3 regions of the Saccharopolyspora sp. NPDC050642 genome follow, and region 1 is predicted to be linked to each of the others. Evidence: riboswitches for the same ligand, from Rfam matches in the RefSeq annotation. Region 1 holds a riboswitch; each other region holds the start of a gene.

Region 1 (5,731 bases):
GACCGGCCTGAGCGCCGTCCGGACGTCCCGCGCGAAGGGCGCCGCCTGCCGAGCCGATCGGCGGGCGGCGCCCTTTCGCGTCGCGCGCTGGAGGGTCGCCTTGCGGCCTGCGCCGCGTGGTGAATACGCTCGCCGAGCCGATCACGCGAACCTCCGTGACCGGTGATCCACAGCACCAGCGGAGCAGGGAGGCGGGACCACGTGGCGGCCCCGGACGAGATCAAGTACACCGAAGAGCACGAGTGGATTCAGCGCACGGCTGACGACAAGGTGCGCATCGGTATCACCGACTACGCCCAGCAGCAGCTCGGCGACGTGGTGTTCGTGCAGCTGCCGGACCTCGGCCAGCAGGTCACCGCCGGCGACTCGATGGGCGAGGTGGAGTCGACCAAGAGCGTCTCGGAGATCTACGCGCCGGTCACCGGCGAGGTGGTGGCCCGCAACGAGCAGCTGGAGGACGAGCCGGAGTTGGTCAATTCGGCCCCGCTGGGCGACGGCTGGATGGTCGAGCTCAAGCTCGCCGACCCGGCCCAGCTGGACGGTCTGCTCGACGCCGCGGCGTACCAGAAGCTGACCGAATCCTGATCCGACCAGGCAAGATCGTCGGTCTGTCAGGGGCCGAGAGGAAGATGTCGGGAGTCCCGCGTCCAGTGTCTGTACCTGCACTGTACGTTGGGCACATACTTGGCACGATCTATCCGCGTAGAGGAGAGCTCAGGTGAGCCAATTCCCCGGCCACGGCGACGTTCCGCCGGAGCAGTCACCGGAGACCACCTCGGTCTTCAGGCCCTTCCTCTCGGAGCCGGAGAGCACCGAGAGTGCGTCCCCGGAGCCCGCCGCCGCATCCGGGGTCGATGCGCTGCCCGCAGGGTCCGCCCTGCTGGTGGTCAAGCGCGGCCCCAACGCGGGATCGCGATTCCTGCTGGACCGGGAGACCACCAGCGCGGGACGGCACCCGGACAGCGACATCTTCCTCGATGACGTCACGGTTTCCCGCCGGCACGCCGAGTTCCGGCGCGAGGGCAACGACTTCGTGGTCGTCGACGTCGGCAGCCTCAACGGCACCTACGTCAACCGGGAGCCGGTCGACACCTCGGTGCTGGCCAACGGCGACGAGGTGCAGATCGGGAAGTTCCGGCTGGTGTTCCTGACCGGCCCGATCGATGGGGGCCCGGGCGCCCGCTGAGGGGCCCTTGGACCGACTAGTCCATCCGCCAGCGGGGCGGCGCCGAAGCGGCGTCGCCCCGCTGGCGCGTGAAGGTAGTGCGCAGCCGAGATCGACTGACTCCCCGCGCGGGGAATTTCCCGCCGTCGCAACCGGTTTCCACGTTGTAGCGGCCGCCTTTCGACCGGTCCGGCGGACGGGTCGGCGGTGTATCGTGCTGGTAATGCTCGATGAAGAGCTCAGCCAGCGGTTCGGGCCAGATGCACCGGCAGGAAGGCCGCGGATTCGGTGGTCGACCAGACCGCTAAAGGGATGGGCGTGTCCGCCGCAACGCGGGTAGCGTCGGAGGCGTCGGTGCGCGATCCTCGACGGGGATGTCACGCTTCGGCGCGCTGGAGGAGGCGATGTGACGATGAGCAGCGAGATGCGCGTCGTCGGCGTGCGAGTTGAACTACCAGCAAACCAGCCGATTCTGCTGTTGCGCGAGGCGCACGGCGAGCGTTACCTGCCGATCTGGATCGGCTCGGTCGAGGCGACCGCCATCGCGCTGGAGCAGCAGGGCGTGCGGCCGCAGAGACCCCTTACCCACGACCTGTTGAAGGACGTCATCGGCGCCCTCGGGCGCGACCTGGAACAGGTGCGGATCACCGACCTGCAGGACGGCACCTTCTTCGCCGAGCTGGTGTTCGACGGGGATGTGCGGGTCTCCGCGCGGCCGAGCGACTCGGTGGCGCTGGCGCTGCGCATCGGGGTGCCCATCCACGCCGACGAATCGGTGCTGGACGAGGCGGGGCTGATCATCCCGGACGAGCAGGAGGACGAGGTGGAGAAGTTCCGCGAGTTCCTGGACTCCGTCTCCCCGGAGGACTTCCGCGGCGCCGACACCTGAGCCCGCCGATCGACCGACGACACAGCCCGGCCCCCGTCTGCGCGAGCAGGCGGGGGCCGGGTCGTCAGGGTGCCCCGCGCGTCGCGTTGACCTCCCCGCGGGGCAGGCATACCGTCGAACTTACGCGAATTGCCCCGGTGTGATTCGGCCGCTGGGCGGTGTTCGCGGCCTCGGACCGCGATGGTCCGGGAGCTGGTGATCGTCGTCGTCGGCTTCGTGCCGGACGAGGGGAGGCAGGCGTGGTCGAGGAAGCGTCCAACCGGGATGCTGCCGTGGAGCAGGGCGAGCTGTTCCCCGACGCCTCGCTGCCGGACGAACTGGTCGGCTACCGGGGTCCGGCCGCCTGCCAGATCGCCGGCATCACCTACCGCCAGTTGGACTACTGGGCGCGCACCAAGCTGGTCGGCCCGTCCATCCGCGGCGCCGCCGGCTCCGGTTCGCAGCGGCTGTACTCGTTCAAGGACATCCTGGTGCTCAAGGTGGTCAAGCGGCTGCTGGACACCGGGGTGTCGCTGCACAACATCCGGGTCGCGGTGGAACACCTGCGCAACCGGGGAGTGCAGGACCTGGCCAGGCTGACGCTGTTCAGCGACGGGACGACGGTCTACGAGTGCACCTCTGCCGAGGAGGTGGTCGACCTGTTGCAGGGTGGCCAAGGGGTGTTCGGCATCGCCGTCAGCGGTGCGATGCGCGAGATCAGCGGCACGATCCACGACTTCCCGGCGGAACGGGCCGACGGCGCGGAGCTGGTCCCGATGGACGACGAGCTGTCCCGCCGGCGGCGCGACCGGCAGGCCGAGACCGGCTGAGCCGATCGGACCCGACCGGGTGGTGTGCGGCCGGTGACATCGCTGGTCCGCTCGGACCCCCTGATCGGGTAAGCTGCGGCACATCGCCGACCCCGTGCGGGAGAGTCCGGCCCGGCCTAGGCCGCGGTCGGCGCCGAAGGAGCAACCCTCCCCGACAACCTCTCAGGCCACCTGGACCGCACGGGCGAGATACCTCTGGAAAGAGGGCGCACCACGGCCGTGGTGCACCCCGCCGACGGTGCAAGCCCGGTTCCCGGGTGAAGCTCTCAGGCGTTCGCTTCGCGGACAGTGACAGAGGGGGAGAGCAGGGCAGTTCCGGCTGCCTGCCGCCCTTTGCCGCCGCGACGATTGAGGTTTGGCGATGACCGACGTGACCCACGACCGCATTCCCCTGGCCGCCCTGGAGCACGGCACGCCGTTCGCCGACCGGCACGTCGGCCCGATGCCGGCCGAGCTCGCGCGCATGCTCGACGTGATCGGTGTCGGCTCGCTGGAGGAGCTGGGGCAGAACGCCGTGCCGGACACGATCCGGGAAGGCGACCTGCAGCTGGCGCTGCCGGAGCCGGCCACCGAGTCCGAGGCGCTGGCCGAGCTGCGCGAGCTGGCGCGCCGCTGTCGCCCGCACACCGAGATGATCGGGCTCGGCTACTACGGCACGGTCACGCCGCCGGTGATCCTGCGCAACGTGCTGGAGAGCCCCGCCTGGTACACGGCCTACACGCCGTACCAGCCGGAGATCTCGCAGGGCCGGCTCGAAGCGCTGCTGAACTTCCAGACGATGGTCGCGGACCTGGCCGGGGTGCCGGTGGCCAACTCGTCGATGCTCGACGAGTCCACCGCCGCGGCCGAGGGCATGACTCTGGTGCGCCGCGCGGGCCGGTCGAAGTCGCCGCGGTTCGTGGTGGACGCCGACACGCTGCCGCAGACCATCGCGGTGATCGAGACCCGCGCGGAGCCGCTGGGCATCGAGGTCGTCGTCGCCGACCTCGCCGCGGGCGCGCAGGCGTTGCCGGACGGCGAGTTCTTCGGCGTGCTGCTGTCCTACCCGGGCGCTTCCGGTGCGGTGCGGGACCACGAGGAGATCATCGCGGAGGTCCACCGGCGCGGCGGGAAGGCCGTCGTCGCGGCCGACCTGCTGGCGCTGACGCTGCTGCGCTCGCCCGGCGAGATCGGCGCGGACGTGGTGGTCGGCAACACCCAGCGGTTCGGCGTGCCGATGGGGTTCGGCGGCCCGCACGCCGGGTTCATGGCCGTGGCCAAGGGCCTCGAACGGCAGCTGCCGGGGCGGTTGGTCGGCGTGAGCGTCGACGCCGACGGCAACCAGGCCTACCGGCTGGCGCTGCAGACCCGCGAACAGCACATCCGCCGCGAGAAGGCCACCAGCAACATCTGCACCGCGCAGGTGCTGCTGGCCGTCGTGGCGTCGATGTACGCGGTCTACCACGGTCCGGCCGGGCTGCGGTCGATCGCGACCCGCGCGCACCGGATGGCGGCGGTGCTCGCCGAGCAGCTGCGCCGCGGCGGCGTCGAGGTGCTGCACCAGGAGTTCTTCGACACGATCGTCGCGAAGGTGCCGGGCAAGGCCGACGACGTCGTCGCCACGGCCCGCCGGGGCGGCATCAACCTCCGTCGCGTGGACGCCGACCACGTCGGCATCAGCTGCGACGAGACCACCACGCGGGCGCACCTGGCGACGGTGTGGCAGGCCTTCGGCATCACCGGCGGTGACGTCGACGAGCTCGACATCGAGACGCCGGACGCGCTGCCCGCGGCGCTGGAGCGCACCTCGGAGTACCTGACCCACCCGGTGTTCCACACCCACCGCTCCGAGACCTCGCTGCTGCGCTACCTGCGGCGGCTGTCGGACAAGGACATCGCGCTGGACCGCAGCATGATCCCGCTGGGCTCGTGCACGATGAAGCTCAACGCGACGGCCGAGATGGAGCCGATCACCTGGCCCGAGTTCGGTTCGCTGCACCCGTTCGCGCCCGCGCAGGACGCCGAGGGGCTGCTGTCGATCGTCAAGGACCTGGAGACCTGGCTGGCCGAGGTCACCGGCTACGACGCGGTGAGCCTGCAGCCCAACGCCGGCAGCCAGGGCGAGTTCGCCGGCCTGCTGGCGATCCGCGCCTACCACCGCAGCCGTGGTGACGAGGACCGGGACCTGTGCCTGATCCCGGCGAGCGCGCACGGTACCAACGCCGCCAGCGCCGTGATGGCCGGGATGCGGGTGATCGTGGTCCGCTGCGACGATGCCGGCAACATCGAGCTCGCCCACCTGCGCGAGCTGGTCACCGAGCACGCCGACGACCTCGCCGCGATCATGATCACCTACCCGTCCACGCACGGCGTGTACGAGGACACCGTGCGCGAGGTGTGCGGGCTGGTGCACGACGCGGGCGGCCAGGTCTACGTCGACGGCGCGAACCTCAACGCCCTGATCGGCCTCGCGCGGATGGGCAAGTTCGGCTCCGACGTCTCGCACCTGAACCTGCACAAGACGTTCTGCATTCCGCACGGCGGTGGCGGCCCGGGCGTCGGCCCGATCGGCGTGCGCGAGCACCTGGCGCCGTTCCTGCCCAACCACCCGCTGCAGCCCGCCGCCGGACCGGCGACCGGCGTCGGCCCGATCAGTGCCGCCCCGTGGGGCAGCGCCTCGATCCTGCCGATCTCCTGGGCGTACGTGCGGATGATGGGCGCCGATGGCCTGCGCCGGGCGACGCTGACCGCGGTCGCGGCCGCCAACTACGTCGCCCGCCGCCTCAACAACTACTTCCCGGTGCTCTACACCGGCAAGGGCGGCTTCGTCGCGCACGAGTGCATCCTCGACCTGCGGCAGATCAGCAAGACCAGCGGCATCACCGTCGA
Region 2 (5,731 bases), on a different contig from region 1:
GTCCCCGAGGTCGCTGAAGCCGAACACCAGGATCGCGGCGGCGAGCACGATCAGGCCGATGATGGCCAGCACCTTGATCAGGGCGAACCAGAACTCGAACTCGCCGAAGAGCTTCACCGCGATCAGGTTCACGCCGGAGAGCACGATCAGCGCTCCCAGGGCGGGGATCCACTGCGGCACGTGGGGGAACCAGAACTGGAAGTACTCGCCGACCGCGGTGATCTCGGCCATGCCGGTGACGATCCACACCAGCCAGTAGCCCCAGCCCACCGCGAACTTGGCCCACGGGCCCACGAACTCGCCCGCGTACTCCGCGAACGACCCGCTCACCGGGCGGTACATCAGCAGCTCGCCGAGCGCCCGCATCACGAAGAAGATCATCAGCCCGGCGATCGCGTAGATCAGGATCAGGCCGGGCCCGACCTGGTGCAGCGCCTTGCCGGAGCCGAGGAACAGCCCGACCCCGATCGCCCCGCCGATCGCGATCATGTTGATGTGCCGGGTACTCAGATCCTTCCGGTACTCCTCGGCCTCTGGTTGGCTCATCGAAGCGTGACTCCTTAATCGCCAGCGTGTTTCGCTGAAACTGCGCAGATAATCCGGCATTCGGGCAGTGCTGGCAAGCGATTGGGCACAGTTGAAATCGAGCCTTTTCCCAGTTCCAACATAGTCCACTTAGGACGCAAACATGAAACGCCGCATTTCGGTCATTGCGGACCGAAATGCGGCGCTCGGGGGCTGCCCGTCGATCACATGTCAGAGGTTCGGGTACAGCGGGTGCTTGGCGGCCAGGGCCTCCACCCGCTCCCGGAGCTTCGCGCTCGCCGATTCGTCGAAGCCCGGCTTGAGGGCCTCGGCGATGACGTCGGCGACCTCGGTGAAGTCCTCCTTGCCGAAGCCGCGGGTGGCCAGCGCCGGGGTGCCGATGCGCAGCCCGGAGGTCACCATCGGCGGCCGCGGGTCGTTGGGCACCGCGTTGCGGTTGACCGTGATGCCGATCTCGTGCAGCCGGTCCTCGGCCTGCTTGCCGTCCAGCTCGGAGTCCCGCAGGTCCACCAGCACCAGGTGCACGTCGGTGCCGCCGGAGACCAGCTGCACCCCGGCCTTGGCGGCGTCGTCGGCGAGCAGCCGCTCGGCCAGGATCTGCGCGCCCTCCACGGTGCGGCGCTGCCGGTCGGCGAACTCCGGCGACGCGGCGACCTTGAACGACACCGCCTTGCCGGCGATCACGTGCTCCAGCGGCCCGCCCTGCTGGCCCGGGAACACCGCCGAGTTGAACTTCTTCGCGAACTCCGTGTCCGCCGACAGGATCACGCCACCGCGCGGACCGCCGAGCGTCTTGTGCGTGGTGGTGGTGACGACGTGGGCGTGCGGCACCGGGCTCGGGTGCAGCCCGGCGGCCACCAGGCCGGCGAAGTGCGCCATGTCGACCATCAGGTAGGCGCCGACCTCGTCGGCGATCTCCCGGAACCGCTTGAAGTCCAGCTGCCGCGGGTACGCCGACCAGCCGGCGATGATCAGCTGCGGCTTGTTCTCCCGCGCCAGCTTGGCGACCTCGTCCATGTCGACGCGGTGGTCGTCCTCGCGCACGTGGTACGGCACCACGTTGTAGAGCTTGCCGGAGAAGTTGATCCGCATGCCGTGGGTCAGGTGACCGCCGTGCGCCAGGTCCAGGCCCATGATCGTGTCACCCGGCTTGAGCAGCGCGAACATCGCAGCCGCGTTGGCCTGCGCGCCCGAGTGCGGCTGCACGTTGGCGAAGCTCGCGCCGAAGAGCTCCTTGACCCGGTCGATGGCCAGCTGCTCGATGACGTCGACGTGCTCGCAGCCGCCGTAGTAGCGGCGGCCCGGGTAGCCCTCGGCGTACTTGTTGGTCAGCACCGAGCCCTGCGCCTCGAGGACGGCCTGCGGTGCGAAGTTCTCCGAGGCGATCATCTCCAGCGTGCTCTGCTGGCGGTTGAGTTCGGCGCCGACCGCCGCCGCCACCTCGGGGTCCACCGCGGCCAGCTGGTCGTTGAACAGGTCCGGTGTCGACATGGTGTTGCCTCCTGTGTATTTCTCTTCAGGCATTGCGGCGGTAGAACGGCAGCTCGACGACCTGCACCGCGACGGCCTTGCCGCGGATGTCGACCTGCAGCTGCGTGCCGGGTTCGCTGTGGTCGCGGTCCACGTAGGCCATCCCGATCGGGTGGCCGAGCGTCGGGGAGGGGGCGCCGCTGGTCACGACGCCGATCTCGGCGCCGTCGGCGTCCAGCACGCGGTAGCCGTGCCGGGGCGCCCGGCGCTGCTCGGTGCTCAAGCCGACCAGCGTGCGCTCGGTGGGCTTCTCGGCCGCGGCGGCCAGCGCGTCCTTGCCGACGAAGTCGCCGGCCTTGTCCAGCTTGACCACCCGGCCGAGGTTGGCGTGGAAGGGCGTGAGCTCGGCGGACAGCTCGTTGCCGTACAGCGGCATGCCGGCCTCCAGCCGCAGCGTGTCGCGGCAGGACAACCCGGCGGGCTGCAGCCCGTGCTCGGCGCCGGACTCGGTCAGCGCCTGCCAGACCGCCTCGGCGTCGCCGGGCTCGGTGAACAGCTCGAAGCCGTCCTCGCCGGTGTAACCGGTGCGCGCCAGCAGCACGTCCTTGCCCGCGACCCGGCTGCGGTAGCCCGCGTAGTACTTGACCTCGGCGAGGTCGGTGTCGGTCAGCGGCGCGAGGATCGCGACCGCGTTCGGGCCCTGCACCGCGATCAGCGCGTAGTCGTCGGAGACGTCCTGGTGCTCGGCGTCGAAGCCGCCGATGCGCTCGGCCAGCTCGGCGGAGACCACGGCGGCGTTCGCCGCGTTGGCCACCACCAGGAACTCCTCGTCGCCGAGCCGGTAGACGATCAGGTCGTCGAGCACGCCACCGGCGGCGTTGCAGATCATCGTGTAGCGGGCGCGGCCGGGCTTGATCGCGGACGCGTTGGCGACCAGCGCGTAGTCCAGCGCCGCGGCGGCCTGCGGCCCGCTGATCCGGATCTCACCCATGTGGGTCAGGTCGAACAGGCCGGCGCCGGTGCGCACCGCGTTGTGCTCGGCGGTGTCGCCCGAGTAGCGCAGCGGCATCCGCCAGCCGGCGAATTCGGTGAACGTCGCCCCGAGGGCTTCGTGCACGTGGTGCAAGGGCGTCTGTCGTGGCGACGACATGGTGAGACTCCTCCTGGTGGGCGCCGGTCGGCAGTCGAGGGCCGGTCAGCTCACTGAGTCCAACCTTATCGGGGATGCCTCGACCTCGACCTGCGCGGGCTTGCGCTGGTCGGGCGGTCTCCCCGGAGTCATTGGCCTGAGAGTTTCGCCGCCCGCGAGGGGGCGGCTTGCACCGTGGGCGAGAAGCGGGCGCTTCTGCTTTTCTCCGTGTTCGCCTGGTGCCGTGCGGTGCCGGTGCCTGAGAGTTTGCTGGGGAGAATTGCTCCTTCGGCGCTCCGGTCCCGGAACGGGCCGGAGTCTCTCCCGCACGACGTCGTGGGCGCGGTATTCGGTTGTGCGAACAGGACGCTACGAACCGGCGTGACCCACGTCAACCGGGCGGGTGAGTGATCTCAGGCGGAGAGCTCGCCGTACTGCTTCTCCAGGCCGTCGACCAGGGCGGCCAGGGCCAGCTCGAAGCTGTCGGCGTCGATCTCCGCCGCGTGCTCGCGGAGCAGGTGGGCCTTGTTCAGGTGCGGGAAGCGGTCGCCGTAGAGCGCCGCGTCGTCCGGGAAGCCGCCGCTGAAGGAGCCCATCGCCGAGCCCACCACCAGGTACTTCGTCGAGGCGCCGATCATCGTGGCGTAGCGCTGCGGCCAGCCCGCCCTGGTCAGGCCGCCGTGCACCGCGTCCGCCCGGCGCAGCGCGTTCTCCCGGCGGGCCGGGCCGTAGGCCAGGAACGGGACCAGGTTCGGGTGGGCGATCAGGGCGGCCCGGTAGGAGCGCGCCCAGGTGCGGAGGCCGGTCGTCCAGTCCGCGTCGAAGCCGGAGACGTCCACCGCGGTCATCACGTCGTCGGCGATCTCGTGCAGCAGCTCGTCCTTGGTCGACACGTGGTTGTACAGCGACGCCGCGCGGACGCCGAGCCGTTCGGCCAGCCGCCGCATGGACAGCGCTTCGAGACCGTCGGCGTCGATGATCTCCAGGCCGATCCGCCGGATGCGTTCCGGCGACAGCCGGGGGGTGGTCGGTCTGGGCACGTCTTCTCCTCGTCGGATCCCTTGCGGCGGTCGCCGGGACCGCCTTAGGCTGCCACAAAACTAACGACGTTAGTTAGCTGGCCGCAGGAAAGGATCCGGCGATGGTCGACTTCTCGCTGTCCGACACAGAACGCGACATCCGCGACTGGGTGCGCAACTTCGTCCAGCGCGAACTGGTGCCGCTGGAACAGGAGGTGCTGCGCCGCGAGCGCGCCGGGGAACGCGGCCTGACCAAGGACGAGCAGCGGGAACTGCAGGACAAGGCGAAGCAGGCCGGGTTCTGGGGCGTGCAGACGCCCGAGGAGTACGGCGGCATGGGCCTGTCGGCGGTGATGACGGCGCTCATCGAGGTCGAGCTCGGCCGCACCTTCGTGCCGTTCCGCTTCGGCGGCTACGCCGACAACATCCTGTACTACGCCAACGACGACCAGAAGGAGCGCTACCTGCTCCCGACGATCGAGGGCACCCGCAAGTCGTGCTTCGCGATCACCGAGCCCGGCGCCGGCTCGGACGCCAAGAACCTGCGCACCACCGCCGTCAAGGACGGCGACGAGTGGGTCATCAACGGCGAGAAGACCTTCATCACCGGCGGCATCGACGCCGACTTCGTGATGGTCTTCGCCGTCACCGACCGGGAGAAGGGCGCCAACGGCGGCGTCACCTGCTTCCTGGCCGACCGCGACGCGGGCTGGAAGTCCGAGCCGATCGACATCATGGGCCCGTGGGAGCGGCAGCCCGCGGCGCTGGTGTTCGACAACGTGCGGGTCCCGGAGCACAACGTGCTCGGCGAGGTCGGCCACGGCTTCAAGCTCGCCATGCAGTGGATCGGCCGCGGCCGCTACCTGCTGCCCGCGCACGCCCTCGGCGCCTGCGAGCGGCTCGTCGAGATGGGCATGGAATATGCCAAGACCCGCGAGACCTTCGGCAAGCCGATCGCCGAGCGCCAGGCCATCCAGTGGATGATCGCCGACTCCGCGGTGGAGATCGAGGCGCTGCGCTGGCTCGTGCTGCAGGCGGCCTGGCAGGTCGACCAGGGCATGGACTCCCGGCACGCGCAGTCGGTGGCCAAGCTCTTCGGCGCCACCCGCGCCAACGAGATCGTGGACCGGGTCCTGCAGATGCACGGCGGCATGGGCTACACCAAGGAGCTGCCGGTCGAGCGCTGGTACCGCGACCTGCGGCTGCTGCGCATCTTCGAGGGCACCGACGAGATCCAGCGCCGCACCGTGGCGCGGAACCTGCTCAAGGGCCACGCATCGATCAGCGGCGTGCTCGGCTGATTCGTGACCGATTTGTCGGTAGCCTGGTGGTAGCCGTGACTCCGAACCGCCGGGAGCGACGATGTCTCTGTTCAAGAAGGTCGCCGATTTCGCCAGCAGCCCGCAGGGCCGCAAGGTGATCGACCAGGCCAAGAAGTACGCCTCCGACCCGAAGAACAAGGAGAAGATCGACCAGGTCAAGAACAAGTTCTTCGGCAAGGACGGCAAGAGCCACTGACCGAACGGCGAAACGGCCCCCGGCGATCCCGCCGGGGGCCGTTCTCGTG
Region 3 (5,731 bases), on a different contig from region 1:
GTTCGTCTCGACGAAGACGTCGTGACCGCGGGTGGTCAGCTCGTGCACGCCCGCAGGTGTGATCGCGACCCGGTACTCGTTGTTCTTGATCTCGCGCGGCACTGCGATCTTCACGGCGGAATCCTTTCGTCTCCTGTTGCGCACCACGATCCGCTGCCGCCGAAAGGGGCGCATCATTCCCGCGGGATGAGATTGCCCCGCGCGCCTTGTGCCCGCAGCACAAAGCCCGCGGCGGCGAAGTCAACGCGTCGGCAGGGGCCGAAACGGCGCGGTGAGGACGCCGGGGTGACAGGAAGGTTCCCTTGCTCGCGGCCACCCGAGCGGCCGGTGAAAGCAAGGGAACTTTCCTGTCATGCGGTGGCAGGAAGGTTCCCTTCCGCACGTCACCGGGGGTGCGTCACGGGCCTGGTGGTGACAGGAAGGTTCCCTTGCTCGCAGCCGGCGGGGGCGCGGCTCGGCGGGGGCGGGGTGACAGGAAAGTTCCCTTGCTGTCAGCCGTGCTGGGCCCAGCGGTCGGCGAGCAGTTGCACGAACAGCGCTGCGCGGACGTTGGGGCTCTCCAGGTCGATGTCCACGAGTTGGGTGAGCCGCTTCATCCGGTAGCGGAAGGTGTTCGGGTGCACGCGCAGCTCTCGGCTCGCCTGCCGCGGGTCGCCCGGGTGGCGCAGCCACGCGTGGAGGGTTGCCAGGTATTCGGTGCCCTGCGTTCGGTCGTGCTCGCGCAGCACCGGCAGCGGGCCCAGGGAGCCGACGCCCGCGTCGGTCGACGCACCGGCCATCCGGCTGAGCACCACCAGGTGCCAGTTGTCCTCGTACACCGCCACCCGGTCGCGCAGCTGGCCGGTGCGCAGCAGGCCGACCAGCTCCTCGGCCTGCGCGCGCGACTGGGGCAGGTCGGCGACCGCCACCGCATTGCCCACCGCGATCAGCGGGCGCGGCGAAGCGTCGTGGGACATGAGCGCTTCTCGCAGGTCCGGCCAGCCGCCCGCGCCCGCCCGGTCCGGCACCAGGGCGTAGAGCATGGTGCCGATCTCGGTGACCAGCGGGCGCCGCCCGATCCCGCGCGTGATCCACTCCCACATCGCCAGCCGGTGCCCCTCCGCGGGCCCGGCGGACGACGGCATTTCGATCGCGACGACCCGATGCGCCTCGTTGGGCACGGCGAGCTCGTTCACGGCCACCCGCCAGCCCTCGCCCCCCTCCAGCAGCAGCCGCACCTGCTCGGCGGACCGGCGGCGCTCCGCGTCCGCCACCGCCCGCCACCGCAGCAGTTGCAGCGCGACCAGCGGCGCGGTGTCGGCGAACGCGGTGGAGCGCTCCTCGGAGACCTCCCCGGGCACCACGGCCCACATCGAGCCGAGCAGCTCGCCGCCCATCCGGATCGGCACCACCAGGCGGGGCAGGGTGCCGTCCTGCTGGGCGGGCACGAAGATCGCCGAACTGCCCTTGCTGAGCTGGCGGAACGTGCCGCGGGCCCGGAACTTGGCGAGCACCTCGTCGGGCTGCTTCCGGCCCATGATCGTCGACACCCGCGCCGGGTCGGTCAGGTCCTGCCGGGCGGAGTAGGCCAGGACCTGGGAGTGCGCGTCCTCGATCGTGACCGGCGCGTCCACCACGTCGGCGACCGCGTCGGCGAGGCGGAACAGGTCGCCGACCCCGGTGCCGCGCGCGTCGGCCTCCTCGATGCCGGTCCCGGCCAGCGCCGCCCGGATCAGCCACACCAACTGCGCCCAGCCGGTACCCGGCCGGACCTCCACCAACGCCACTCCGGCTTCCTCGGCCGCCGCGGCCACCGCGTCGTCCGCCGAGATCGGCGGCTTGAGCAGCACCGCTGCCGCGCCCTGCGCGCCGCAGGCCCTCGCCAGCCGCTTCGCCTGCTCGCGATCCGCGACGGCCACGCCCAGCACGAGGTCGCCGCCCGCCGCGGTCGGCGGCTCATCGGGTTCGGCGATGACGACGTCCCCTACGCAGACCGTCGGCTCTGGGCTGACCACGGTGCGCAGCAGTGTGGGGCCGACCCGTTCGACCAGCGCCCGGATGTCCAGCATCACCGGCCTCCTGAGTGCTTCGGGCCGCCGCCGGTCAGGTGGGGGAGGGCATTGACACCAGGGCTGGCCCGTTTATCGTTGCTGAGCACATCGACAATCGCATACCGGCCGTCGACCCCGTGCGGGAGAGACCTTGAGGGCTCACGCCGAGCCGTCAGGGCGCCGAAGGAGCAAGACTCCCCACAAACTCTCAGGCACCCATGACCGTTCGGGCGAGGCAACTCTGGAAAGCGCGCGTCATCCCTGACGCTCCACCCACGGTGCAAGCCGCGAGAAACCGCGGCGAAGCTCTCAGGTTCCGAAACAGAGGGGGAGGCCCAGCCCCGCTCGGGCATCCCTGCCCCCGAAAGCCTTGGAGCCTCCCGCCATGTCCCTGCCTGCGAACCTGCGCTATACCGAAGAGCACGAGTGGATCGAGGACCGCGACGAGCTGGTCCGGATCGGCATCACCCAGCACGCCGCGGACGCGCTCGGCGACATCGTCTTCGTGCAGCTGCCCGAGGTGGGGGAGCAGATCGAGGCGGGCCAGGCCTGCGGCGAGCTGGAGTCCACGAAGTCCGTCAGCGACCTGTTCGCGCCGGTCACCGGCGAGGTCGTGGCGATCAACGAGTCCGTCGTGGACGATCCGGCGCTGGTCAACTCCGAGCCCTACGGCGAGGGCTGGCTGCTGGAGGTGCGCACCTCCGACACCGGTGCTCTGCTCACCGCCGAGCAGTACGCCGCGGTGATCGCGGAGTAGCGGGGATTAGGCGAGGGAGGAGACGGTCAATGGCGATCAGCGTCTTCGACCTGTTCTCGGTCGGTATCGGGCCGTCCAGTTCGCACACGGTCGGCCCGATGCGCGCGGCCCGGCTGTTCGTGCAGCGGTTGCACGGCGAGGGACGGTTGCCGCAGGTCAAGCGGATCAAGGCGGAACTGTTCGGGTCGCTCGGCGCGACCGGGCACGGGCATGGCAGCCCGAAGGCGGTGCTGCTCGGCCTCGAGGGGCACAGCCCGGAGACCGTCGACCCGGCGGCGGTGGAGGGCCGGGTCGCCGAGATCCGGGAGACCGGGCGGCTGCGGCTCGACGGCGTGCAGGAGATCCGGTTCACCGTGGACCGCGACCTGGTGATGCACCGGCGCAAGTCGCTGCCGCTGCACCCCAACGGGATGCGGTTCACCGCGACCGGCACCGACGGGGTCGAGCTGGAGAGCGCGGTCTACTACTCGGTCGGCGGCGGTTTCGTCGTCGACGAGGACGCCACCGGCACCGATCGGATCAAGCCCGACGCGACCGCGGTGCGGTACCCGTTCCGGACCGGCGCGGAACTGCTCGCCCGCACCGAGGAGTCCGGGCTGCCGATCAGCGGCGTCATGCTGGCCAACGAGCTGTCCTGGCGCGGCGAGGACGCCGTGCACAAGGAGCTGCTGGGCATCTGGCAGGTCATGCGCGAATGCGTGGACAACGGATGCCGGAACTCCGGTGAACTGCCCGGCGGGCTCAAGGTCCGGCGGCGGGCGGCGGAGCTGGCCGCTTCGCTGACCGAGCACGACGATGCGCTGGAGTGGGTGACGCTCTTCGCGCTCGCGGTGAACGAGGAGAACGCGGCCGGCGGGCGCGTGGTGACCGCGCCGACCAACGGCGCGGCCGGGATCGTCCCCGCGGTGCTGCACTACTACATGCGGTTCGTGCCGGGCGCCGACGACGCCGGCGTGGTGCGCTTCCTGCTCGCGGCCGGTGCGGTCGGCGTGCTGTTCAAGGAGAACGCATCGATCTCCGGTGCCGAGGTCGGCTGCCAGGGCGAGGTCGGGTCGGCGTGCTCGATGGCGGCCGCCGGGCTCGCCGAGGTGCTCGGCGGGACCCCGAGCCAGGTGGAGAACGCCGCGGAGATCGCGATGGAGCACAACCTCGGGCTCACCTGCGACCCGATCGGCGGTCTCGTGCAGATCCCGTGCATCGAGCGCAACGCGGTCGCGTCGGTGAAGGCGATCACGGCGGCGCGGATGGCGCTGCGCGGCGACGGCACCCACTTCGTCTCGCTGGACAAGGTCATCAAGACCATGCGCGAGACCGGCCGGGACATGAAGGTCAAGTACAAGGAGACGGCTCGCGGCGGCCTCGCCGTCAACGTCATCGAGTGCTGACCCGCCGCACGCCCGGTGAGTGCATGGGAACTTTCCTGTCACCACCGGGCCGTGTGGTGCGTGCATGGGAACTTTCCTGTCACCACTAGGCCGTGCGGTGCGAGCTCGGGAACTTTCCTGTCAACAGGCCGGTTCCTGCGGTGCGTGCATGGGAACTTTCCTGTCACCACCGGGCCGTGCGGTGCGTGCATGGGAACTTTCCTGTCAACAGGCCGGTTCCTGCGGTGCGTGCATGGGAACTTTCCTGTCACCGATGACCCACCGGGCGCCTTTGTGGAGCCGTTCCGGCCGTCGGCTCCGGTGCGAGGATGGGAACCTTCCTGTCACCGCTCCCCGCCGCGCACCGGCCAGATGCCGTGCACCGGGGACCAGTCGAGGAGGCGCCGCGCCGCTTCGCTGCTCACGCGGTGCGATGGTTCGGCGGCCTCGTCCGGGGCCTGCCCAGGGGCCGGGCTGCCGTCCGCGCGGGCCAGCTCGCGGTAGTAGTCCGCGACCCGGACGGGCTCGTCGGCGATGTTCAGCGTCTCTCCCGCGCAGCCGCGCTCCAGCGCGCCGACCACCGCCTCCGCGTAGTCCCGCGCGTGCACCATCGCCGCCCACGACCGCCCGTCGCCCGGGATGGGCAGCTGCCCGGCGCGCAGCCGGGCCCGCTGCTGGTCCTGCACCGTCGCGGGGCCCACGAAGCGTCCGCCGCGCAGGATGCTCCACGCGATCTCGTCGGCGGGCAGTTCGCGGACCGCGGCTTCCATCGCCTGGACCGGGGCGACGATGGTCGTCCGTTCCGGCCGGTGGTCGAACGGCGCCGTCTCGGTCAGCGGGGTGTCGCCGCCGTCCGCGTAGGCCATCGTGATGCTCATCTGGACGAAGCGCCCCACCCCGGCTTCCTGCAGCGCGTCGGTCACCACCGCGGTTCCGGTGCTGCGCAGCGCCGTGTTCAGCGCCCAGCTGCCCGCGGTCGGCGGGACCGCGGTGGCCGCGTTGACCACCGCGTCGACGTCCTTGAACTCCGTCGCCAGCAGTCGCCCGGCGACCGGGTCGAGCAGCGACGCCCGGATTCGGCGGGCTTCTTCCGGCAGGCGGTCGAGGCGGTCTCCGGGCGCCATGGCGGTCACGTCGTGTCCGCGGCGCAGCAGCATCGGGACGAGGTGGCGCCCCAGGACCCCGCTGGCCCCGATGGCGAATACGTGCATCGGTTCCCCCTTCAGTTCCGCAGTTGCTCGGCGAGTCCGGCGGCGAACGACCGGTAGTCGCGCGGCGGTCGGCCGGTGATGTCGGCGACCGCCGTCGTCACCACCTCCGCCTCGCCTGCCCGGTAGGTGGCGTAGAGCTGGAGGCGCGCCGCCACCGCCCAGTCCGGCACTCCCGCCGATCGCATGGCTGCCGCGACCTCGGCGGGTGCGGCGTCCACGTGCCGGATCGGGCGTCCGGCCACTTCGGACAGGATCTCGGCCACCTCCCGGTACCCGAGGGCTTCCGGCCCGGTGAGGTCGTAGTCCCCGGCCGCGACGTCCGCGGTCAGCAGGCTCACCGCCGCGAGGGCGATGTCCTCGACGTCGATC

The links. Region 1 has a riboswitch for glycine ahead of gcvP (aminomethyl-transferring glycine dehydrogenase). Riboswitches for the same ligand answer to the same signal wherever they lie in the genome.
Region 2: linked by a shared signal. The riboswitch ahead of gcvT (glycine cleavage system aminomethyltransferase GcvT) and the one ahead of gcvP (aminomethyl-transferring glycine dehydrogenase) in region 1 are both predicted to bind glycine.
Region 3: linked by a shared signal. The riboswitch ahead of gcvH (glycine cleavage system protein GcvH) and the one ahead of gcvP (aminomethyl-transferring glycine dehydrogenase) in region 1 are both predicted to bind glycine.

What each region holds. Positions count from the first base shown of each region.
Region 1 is NZ_JBFAIN010000003.1:127,727-133,457, reverse strand. It holds gene AB0H93_RS07345 (CDP-alcohol phosphatidyltransferase family protein) at 1-11, shown strand, start outside; gene gcvH (glycine cleavage system protein GcvH) at 202-585, shown strand; gene garA (glycogen accumulation regulator GarA) at 719-1,186, shown strand; gene AB0H93_RS07330 (bifunctional nuclease family protein) at 1,578-2,054, shown strand; gene AB0H93_RS07325 (MerR family transcriptional regulator) at 2,294-2,863, shown strand; glycine riboswitch at 2,951-3,052, shown strand; gene gcvP (aminomethyl-transferring glycine dehydrogenase) at 3,225-5,731, shown strand, end outside.
Region 2 is NZ_JBFAIN010000017.1:146,610-152,340, reverse strand. It holds gene AB0H93_RS25220 (amino acid permease) at 1-546, opposite strand, end outside; gene glyA (serine hydroxymethyltransferase) at 757-2,037, opposite strand; gene gcvT (glycine cleavage system aminomethyltransferase GcvT) at 2,063-3,166, opposite strand; glycine riboswitch at 3,282-3,382, opposite strand; glycine riboswitch at 3,383-3,482, opposite strand; gene AB0H93_RS25205 (TetR/AcrR family transcriptional regulator) at 3,559-4,185, opposite strand; gene AB0H93_RS25200 (acyl-CoA dehydrogenase family protein) at 4,287-5,465, shown strand; gene AB0H93_RS25195 (hypothetical protein) at 5,527-5,682, shown strand.
Region 3 is NZ_JBFAIN010000012.1:37,049-42,779, forward strand. It holds gene ald (alanine dehydrogenase) at 1-114, opposite strand, end outside; gene AB0H93_RS20035 (helix-turn-helix domain-containing protein) at 492-2,048, opposite strand; glycine riboswitch at 2,161-2,265, shown strand; gene gcvH (glycine cleavage system protein GcvH) at 2,416-2,787, shown strand; gene AB0H93_RS20045 (L-serine ammonia-lyase) at 2,817-4,172, shown strand; gene AB0H93_RS20050 (NAD-dependent epimerase/dehydratase family protein) at 4,496-5,362, opposite strand; gene AB0H93_RS20055 (SDR family oxidoreductase) at 5,374-5,731, opposite strand, start outside.